Regions from separate parts of the Lactobacillus sp. UBA5813 genome, predicted to be linked through region 1. Evidence: predicted binding sites of a transcription regulator. Region 1 holds the regulator's gene; each other region holds the start of a gene.

Region 1 (2,281 bases):
TCCTGCTGTCTGGGAATTAAGAGAGAGCATTGAAAAGCATCCCTTGAGTCAGCGCAAATATATCGAGTTGGCTGCTCTGCCTGGCAACAGCCGCAAATACAGCGTTAACAATGTGAAGGCCATTAAAGGACCTCTTTTTGATAAACAAGTTCTGTTTCTGGGTTCATCTGTGACGTTAGGCTATGGAGCATTAGGAGAATCATTTGTTGATTATCTTTGGAAAAGGGATGGGATTCAGGCAGTGAAAGATGCCGAAAATGGTACGACTTTATGCGGCAATACAGATCCTAACAGCAGCGATTATGATCCAGATTCATATATTAATCGCTTCTACGCCAACTTCTTAGTGGCTGATAGACCAGACGCGTTCGTTTTGCAATTGTCGACCAATGATGCGACAAAGGATAAGCCTTTAGGACAAATTGTCGAGAATGAGAATTTTGATACTAAGACTATTACTGGCGCACTAGAATTTATCATTGCTAATGCACAGAAAAAATGGCATTGTCCGGTACTGCTTTATACCAATCCTCCCTTTGATAATCCGCTTTATCAAAAAATGGTTGATCGTGCTTTAACTCTGCAGAAGAAATATCATTTTGAACTGTTAGATTTGTATCATGATCCTGCTTTTCAAAAACAAGATGTGCTTTATAAGGCTGATCCGATTCACCCTACGCGGGCAGGTTATCAACTAAAATGGCTGCCAAAATTTGAAGAAAAACTTACCAAAATGTTGGCATAAAAAAGACTAGGAACTAACTTCCTAGTCTCTTGCTTTATTTAATCAATATTACTACGGTAAAGGCCAACAACCTTGCCTAAAATGCTGACCTTAGATAAGATAATCGGTGCCATTGTATCATTTTCCGGTTGCAAACGGTAATGGCCGTTTTCTTTGTAAAAGCGCTTAACCGTTGCTTCGTTATCTTCTGTCATGGCGACTACAATTTCACCATTAGAAGCAGAAGATTGCTTTCTGACAATTACATTATCACCATTTAAAATTCCCGCGTTGATCATACTCTCACCATGAACCTTAAGCATGAACAGATCGCCGGCATCTGCCTTTAAATCAGGTGGAAGTGGGAAATAATCATCAATATCTTCAACTGCTAAAATTGGCTGCCCTGCAGTAACAACACCGACAACCGGTATTTCTTTAGGCTTAATGCCTAGTTTTTCGCGTCCTTTTTTCGTAATTTCGATTGCACGGGGCTTAGTTGCATCTTTAATTAAAAGTCCTTTGCGTTCAAGCCGTGATAAATGGCCGTGAACCGTTGAAGTTGAAGATAAATTAACTGCTGAGCAGATTTCACGAACAGTTGGCGGAAAACCGCGATCCTCAACGGTATCGTAGATGTATTGCAAAATTTCGAGTTGTTTTGATTCGTGGTTGTTAGTCATAATGTAACCCCATTTGTGTCTAATATTCTTTAAGTATTAGTTTAGCAAAAAACAAAACGATATACAAACGAACGTTCTTAAATTTATTACTTTTTTTATCTACACAAATACTGTAAACTATCGTTATATATAGAGGTGTTAAATCATGGACAAAGATGAAATTAAAAAGGTAACAGACCGAATCAACGAGCTTTATCACAAGAAAGAAAATGAAGGTCTGACACCTGAAGAAGAAGCTGAAAGAAAAGAACTTCACAAAAAGTTTTTAGCCAATTTTAGAGCTGGTTTCAAACAACAATTGGAAGATACGGTTATTATAGATAAAGATGGTAATGAAGTAACTTCTGAACGTGCAAAACGTGCCCAAAGAAAAAAGGGCTTGAGAAAAGATTAAATTAGGCTTTAAAAAAGTTTTATTTTTTTGTAAGATATATTCTGTTAGTTAATGGAGGATTTTTAAATTATGAATTTAGGTTTAGCAATTGTTTTAATTATTGTTGCTCTTGGTATCGGATTAATTGGTGGCTTTTACGGTGCTAGAGCTTATATGAAGAAGTATTTCCAAGATAATCCTCCAATCAATGAAGATATGATCGTTGCAATGATGTCACAAATGGGACAAAAGCCTTCTGCTAAAAAGGTTAAACAAGTGATGAATATGATGAAGCATCAACAACGTAAATAATATATATCTTTATCGAAGAAGTTTGCAAAAGACGAAGGATTACCTTTGTCTTTTTCTTTTTGTTTAAGAAGGGGTGAAATAATGGGAGTTTTTAAGAAATTGGGCTGGTTCTTCAAAAAGGAGAAGAAACGATACATTTTAGGAATCATTTTTCTAGCCTTGACTTCTTTTGCCAACTTGGTTCCGCCA
Region 2 (2,281 bases), on a different contig from region 1:
AATTGGATATTTTTTATTAAGGTCGCACCTGATCCGACGGATATACCGTACAATCTCAGAAAGCCTATTAATAAAAAATGACTGAATATTACGATCGATTAATTAATGAGAATTGTAACCAAGCAGATTTCTGGCGGATTTACCGTCTAGAAGAGGAGCAATTGACAATTTATTTCAATCCCTATTGTAACATACAAAAGATATTATTTGCATAGTTAAAAGAGAGTTTATTATCATTAATCCGTTTTGTTTAATTCTTTTCTTTGCTTATCGACTTGTGATTGCTGAATGTATTGGTCGGTTGCAGAAATTCCTGTATGTCCAAGCTGTGAAGCGACAACCATGACATCTTTGCTTTCATCATATAGTTCAGTTCCAAGAGAGTGCCGCAGTTTGTGAGGAGTTGTTCTGTTGCCATCAGGAAAAGCTTCAGAATATTTGCCAACGAAACGTTCAACGGTGTTGGTTGCAATTCTTTTAGCCTGTCCAGCATATTTGGTAAGGAATAATGCCTGTTCATTTTTAGCAGGTTGATATCTTTTTTCTCGAATATCCAGATAGGATTTGATGTATGGCATTGCCCAATCAGCAATTAGCGGTGCATCTTTTTTATTGCCTTTTCGAATAACAAGAATACTGCGATCTCGTAAATTCAGGTCTTTCAAATTTAAACGGGCCAATTCTGAAACACGAATTCCTGAACCAAGCAGCATGGCAATAACGGCCAAATCTCTTTCTTTGTTAAATAGGAAAGAAGAGCGTGCTCTGCTGCTCAAGGTGTGTTCATATTGATTGGAAATGAAGTCAAGCCATTCATGCTTTTTTTCACCCATATAAAGCATCGGTGAAAATTTTGCATTCCGGTAAGAGATAGATTCTTTAGATCCTTTGACCAAAGGAACTTTAAGCATAACGTTTCTGTAAAAATAGGGCTCACCATTATTTAAGTCAGCTGTAACAGTGAGGTAATGGAAGAGGGAACGAAGAGCATTAATTGTTCGATTGATCGTCTTTTTACTATCACGAGTAGACTGCTTATTTTGTCTGAAACTGAGCTCCTTTAAAAACATTTGAATTTGAGCGGCTTGCAAGTGCCCGAGTGTAGAAAGTTCAATATCCTTGTTGCTTTTTGCATTGCTGATTGTACCTTGATCAGGATGTTCAATGTCTGCTGGCGTTTCCCTTAACCAGTCAAAAAACCTTCTGAATTCAGTCAAATATTGATAGACAGTAGTAACAGCTAGGTTAGGCTGCTGGGTATAGTAAAAAACATAAGTAGGTAAGTCCTGTAATTCCTTGTCTATCAAACGAGCGTATTGTTTTGAATCCATTTCTTTTCGTCTCCGAATTTGTATGATACATATGATATTATAACGAACATATGGTCGATTGTAAAGCGATGATGGCACATAAAAGTTGTTACTAAATCAAAATAACCTTAACTTTCTTTTAAAAAAGAAAGTTAGAAAAAAAGCAAACACATAAGAAAGCGGTTTACATTTAAGATGATATAATGATGATGAATTTATTTTTATATAGAGGTAAAAAGCAATGAAGTTGAAAAAATTACAGTTTGTTCTGTAGCTTTGGCTTTAGCCGTTACACCAGTAATTGCTAATGTTAATGGCTTTCAATCTGCCACCGAAACAAAGGTTAAGGCTACAACGTCACAACAAGGAAAAGTAAAGTTAATCAATCACGTTGCATACGATTGCTCTACTGTTTCTATTCCGGTTTATAACCGTAATGGCAAACAACTTACTAATTATAAAAAATTGAAGGCTGGATCAAGCATTAAGTACTATGGCAAGCCAGTTATTCTTCAAGGAACAAAATATACTGTTGAAAATCCATTTACGCCAGTAACTATTAAAGGTACGAATTATGTTAACTTAGGTGACAAGGTTAAGATGGGCTTTGATGTTAACAAGGCTCACTTCTTTGATAAAGATACTACAAAAGCTATTGTTAAATAAATCCTACTTTTTCTCCCTCTATATAAATAAAACATTATAAAAAATAGCTCACTATTGCTAAGGCAATAATGAGCTATTTGTACTTTAAAATACATCACTGATATTGAAATTATTCTTAAATGCTGAAATACCAGTTTATTTTTAATTAAACTCTTTATCTTAAAATATCTTTGTTATTCTTATCGTTTAGGGCTTTAGAAGTCAAAGGAGCGGTTTTGATATTGCTATTAACAAAGAGTTAGCCGGAACTACCTGGATTTGTTCAGGATCAGCTTTAGCAGGCTTTTCAGCCACTCCATTATTAG
Region 3 (2,281 bases), on a different contig from region 1:
GGCAATGGATTTTTCATCAATACCATAAGCTTGACGAACTTGAGTTTCAATCTCTTGATAAATATCTGGGTGATCTTCCAAGTATTTCTTAGCATTTTCACGTCCCTGTCCAATTCGATCAGACTTATATGAATACCATGATCCAGCTTTATCGATAATATTCTTATCAGCTGCCATATCCAAAAGTTCACCACTTTGTGAGATGCCTTTGCCATACATCATATCTACTTCGGCAACCTTAAATGGTGGGGCAACTTTGTTCTTAACAACCTTAATCTTAACGCGGTTACCTAAAACATCACCAGACTGCTTAATTTGTTCAGCTCTTCTTACTTCAAGTCTAATCGTTGAGTAGAACTTCAAAGCACGACCACCTGGCGTAGTTTCAGGGTTACCAAACATGACACCGACCTTTTCGCGAATCTGGTTAATGAAGATTGCAATGGTTTTTGTCCTAGAAATTGTTCCTGAAAGCTTTCTAAGAGCCTGGCTCATAAGACGAGCCTGCAAACCAACATGGGCATCACCCATTTCACCTTCAATTTCTGCTCGTGGAACCAAGGCAGCAACTGAATCGACAACTACAATGTCGATAGCACCACTGGAAATTAAAGTATCAGCGATCTGCAGACCTTCTTCACCAGTATTTGGTTGTGACAAAATCAAAGAATCAATATCAACGCCTAAAGCTTCCGCATAAGCTGGATCCATAGCGTTTTCGGAATCGATATAAGCAGCCGTACCACCGCGCTTTTGTACTTCAGCTACGGCATGCAAAGCAACCGTCGTCTTACCTGAAGATTCAGGACCATATACTTCAATAATTCTCCCACGTGGATAGCCACCAACACCAAGGGCTGCATCCAATGCAATTGAACCGGTTGGGACAGTTGAAATTTGCGTATCGGCTTTTTCACCCATCCGCATAACAGCGCCCTTACCAAAGTTCTTTTCAATCTTTTTGAGGGCCGCATCTAAGGCAGCCTTTTTTTCATCTTTGGCCAAACTATTTACCTCCTATGGAAATTACATATTAATTATACTTTGACTCTTTAGCAGATTGCAAGGAAAAAGCGAACGAGCGTTCAAGCATTTTATCCTCTATATTATAAATACGAAAAAAATTGCTATTTTACTGTAGAAAATAAAAAAGATTGGATAAATCCAATCTTTTTTATGATTTATTTGATTATCAAACTACATTGAGCCCTTGAATACGCCCCATGATGAATGAAAATAATCGTAACCGGAGTAAACGGCAAAGATTAAAGCGATGTAAAGCAAAACAGTTCCGATATAGAATGGATCACCTAAAAGCAAGAAAATAATTGAAAGCATTTGTGCTGTGGTCTTGATCTTGCCTGGCATTTTAGCAGCGATAACTTCACCATCATTTTCAACAACGATTAAACGTAAACCAGTTACTGCAAGTTCACGACAAACAATAATTGCAACTACCCATGCTGGAGCTAAATTAAGTGAAACCAAGAAAATGAAGGCAGTCATTGTCAACATCTTATCAGCAAGTGGGTCAGCAAACTTACCGAAGTTGGTAACCAAATTGCGTGAACGAGCAATATGACCATCAAGCCAGTCAGTAGCAGAAGCTACTGCAAATACTACAACAGCAATCACTTGAAGCCAAGAAATTACTGTTCCGTGTGCTACACCGACTGTAGCAGTATAGCCGCCTGTTGCTCCTCTAAAAATAATAAGCAACATAAATACTGGAATCATAAAGATTCTAAACATTGTTAATTTATTAGGTAAATTCATTTTTATCTCCTCTAAAATACCACTCTAATCAAACTAACGGTTACCAGCGTCATTGCCTTTATCGTTATTGTTTTGACTGCTTTGTTGGCCTTGACCGCTTTTACCTTGATTGTTTTGACTGCTTTGTTGGCCTTGACCGCTTTTACCTTGGTTGTTTTGGTCATTTTTAGTCTGGTTGCTCCGCGTAGTTGAAGATTGCGTTTGACTTGATTGAGTCTGACTCTGATGACTGCTGCTTTGTTGCTTGTTGTATGAGTTAGTAGTTGAACTGCTCTGTGTACTGCTTTGCGTGCTTGAGCTAGAAGAACTGATTTGTGAACTTGCTTTACCAATCAACAAGGTAATTGTTCTAGATTGACCAGTGGTAGTATATGGAACTTTTTTACCGGCAATCTTAATTGAAGTATCAGTATCATTACTCAAAGTAATAGCAACAGTTTTGGCACCGCTTGACAAGTTCAAGCTATCTTTGCTGTTTGCAGCAATGGCCTTACGTTGCACTGTA

The links. The regulator LexA, encoded in region 1, represses DNA repair genes until DNA is damaged. The targets are predictions, from matches to a motif close to CNAACANNTGTTNG.
Region 2: xerS (tyrosine recombinase XerS) is a predicted target of LexA. The motif match lies at 1,375-1,388, and genes of this name have one in related genera.
Region 3: recA (recombinase RecA) is a predicted target of LexA. The motif match lies at 1,075-1,088, and genes of this name have one in related genera.

Annotation. Positions count from the first base shown of each region.
Region 1 covers NZ_DICZ01000015.1:52,879-55,159, reverse strand. Annotated here, with positions in the region: gene B2008_RS02955 (SGNH/GDSL hydrolase family protein) at 1-745, shown strand, start outside; gene lexA (transcriptional repressor LexA) at 784-1,407, opposite strand; gene B2008_RS02945 (DUF896 domain-containing protein) at 1,553-1,801, shown strand; gene B2008_RS02940 (YneF family protein) at 1,871-2,092, shown strand; gene B2008_RS02935 (ABC transporter ATP-binding protein) at 2,174-2,281, shown strand, end outside.
Region 2 covers NZ_DICZ01000027.1:16,323-18,603, forward strand. Annotated here, with positions in the region: gene xerS (tyrosine recombinase XerS) at 237-1,331, opposite strand; partial or broken gene B2008_RS08340 (SLAP domain-containing protein) at 1,587-1,826, shown strand; gene B2008_RS05215 (MucBP domain-containing protein) at 2,178-2,281, opposite strand, start outside.
Region 3 covers NZ_DICZ01000044.1:95,143-97,423, reverse strand. Annotated here, with positions in the region: gene recA (recombinase RecA) at 1-1,005, opposite strand, end outside; gene pgsA (CDP-diacylglycerol--glycerol-3-phosphate 3-phosphatidyltransferase) at 1,198-1,776, opposite strand; gene B2008_RS07900 (helix-turn-helix domain-containing protein) at 1,810-2,281, opposite strand, start outside.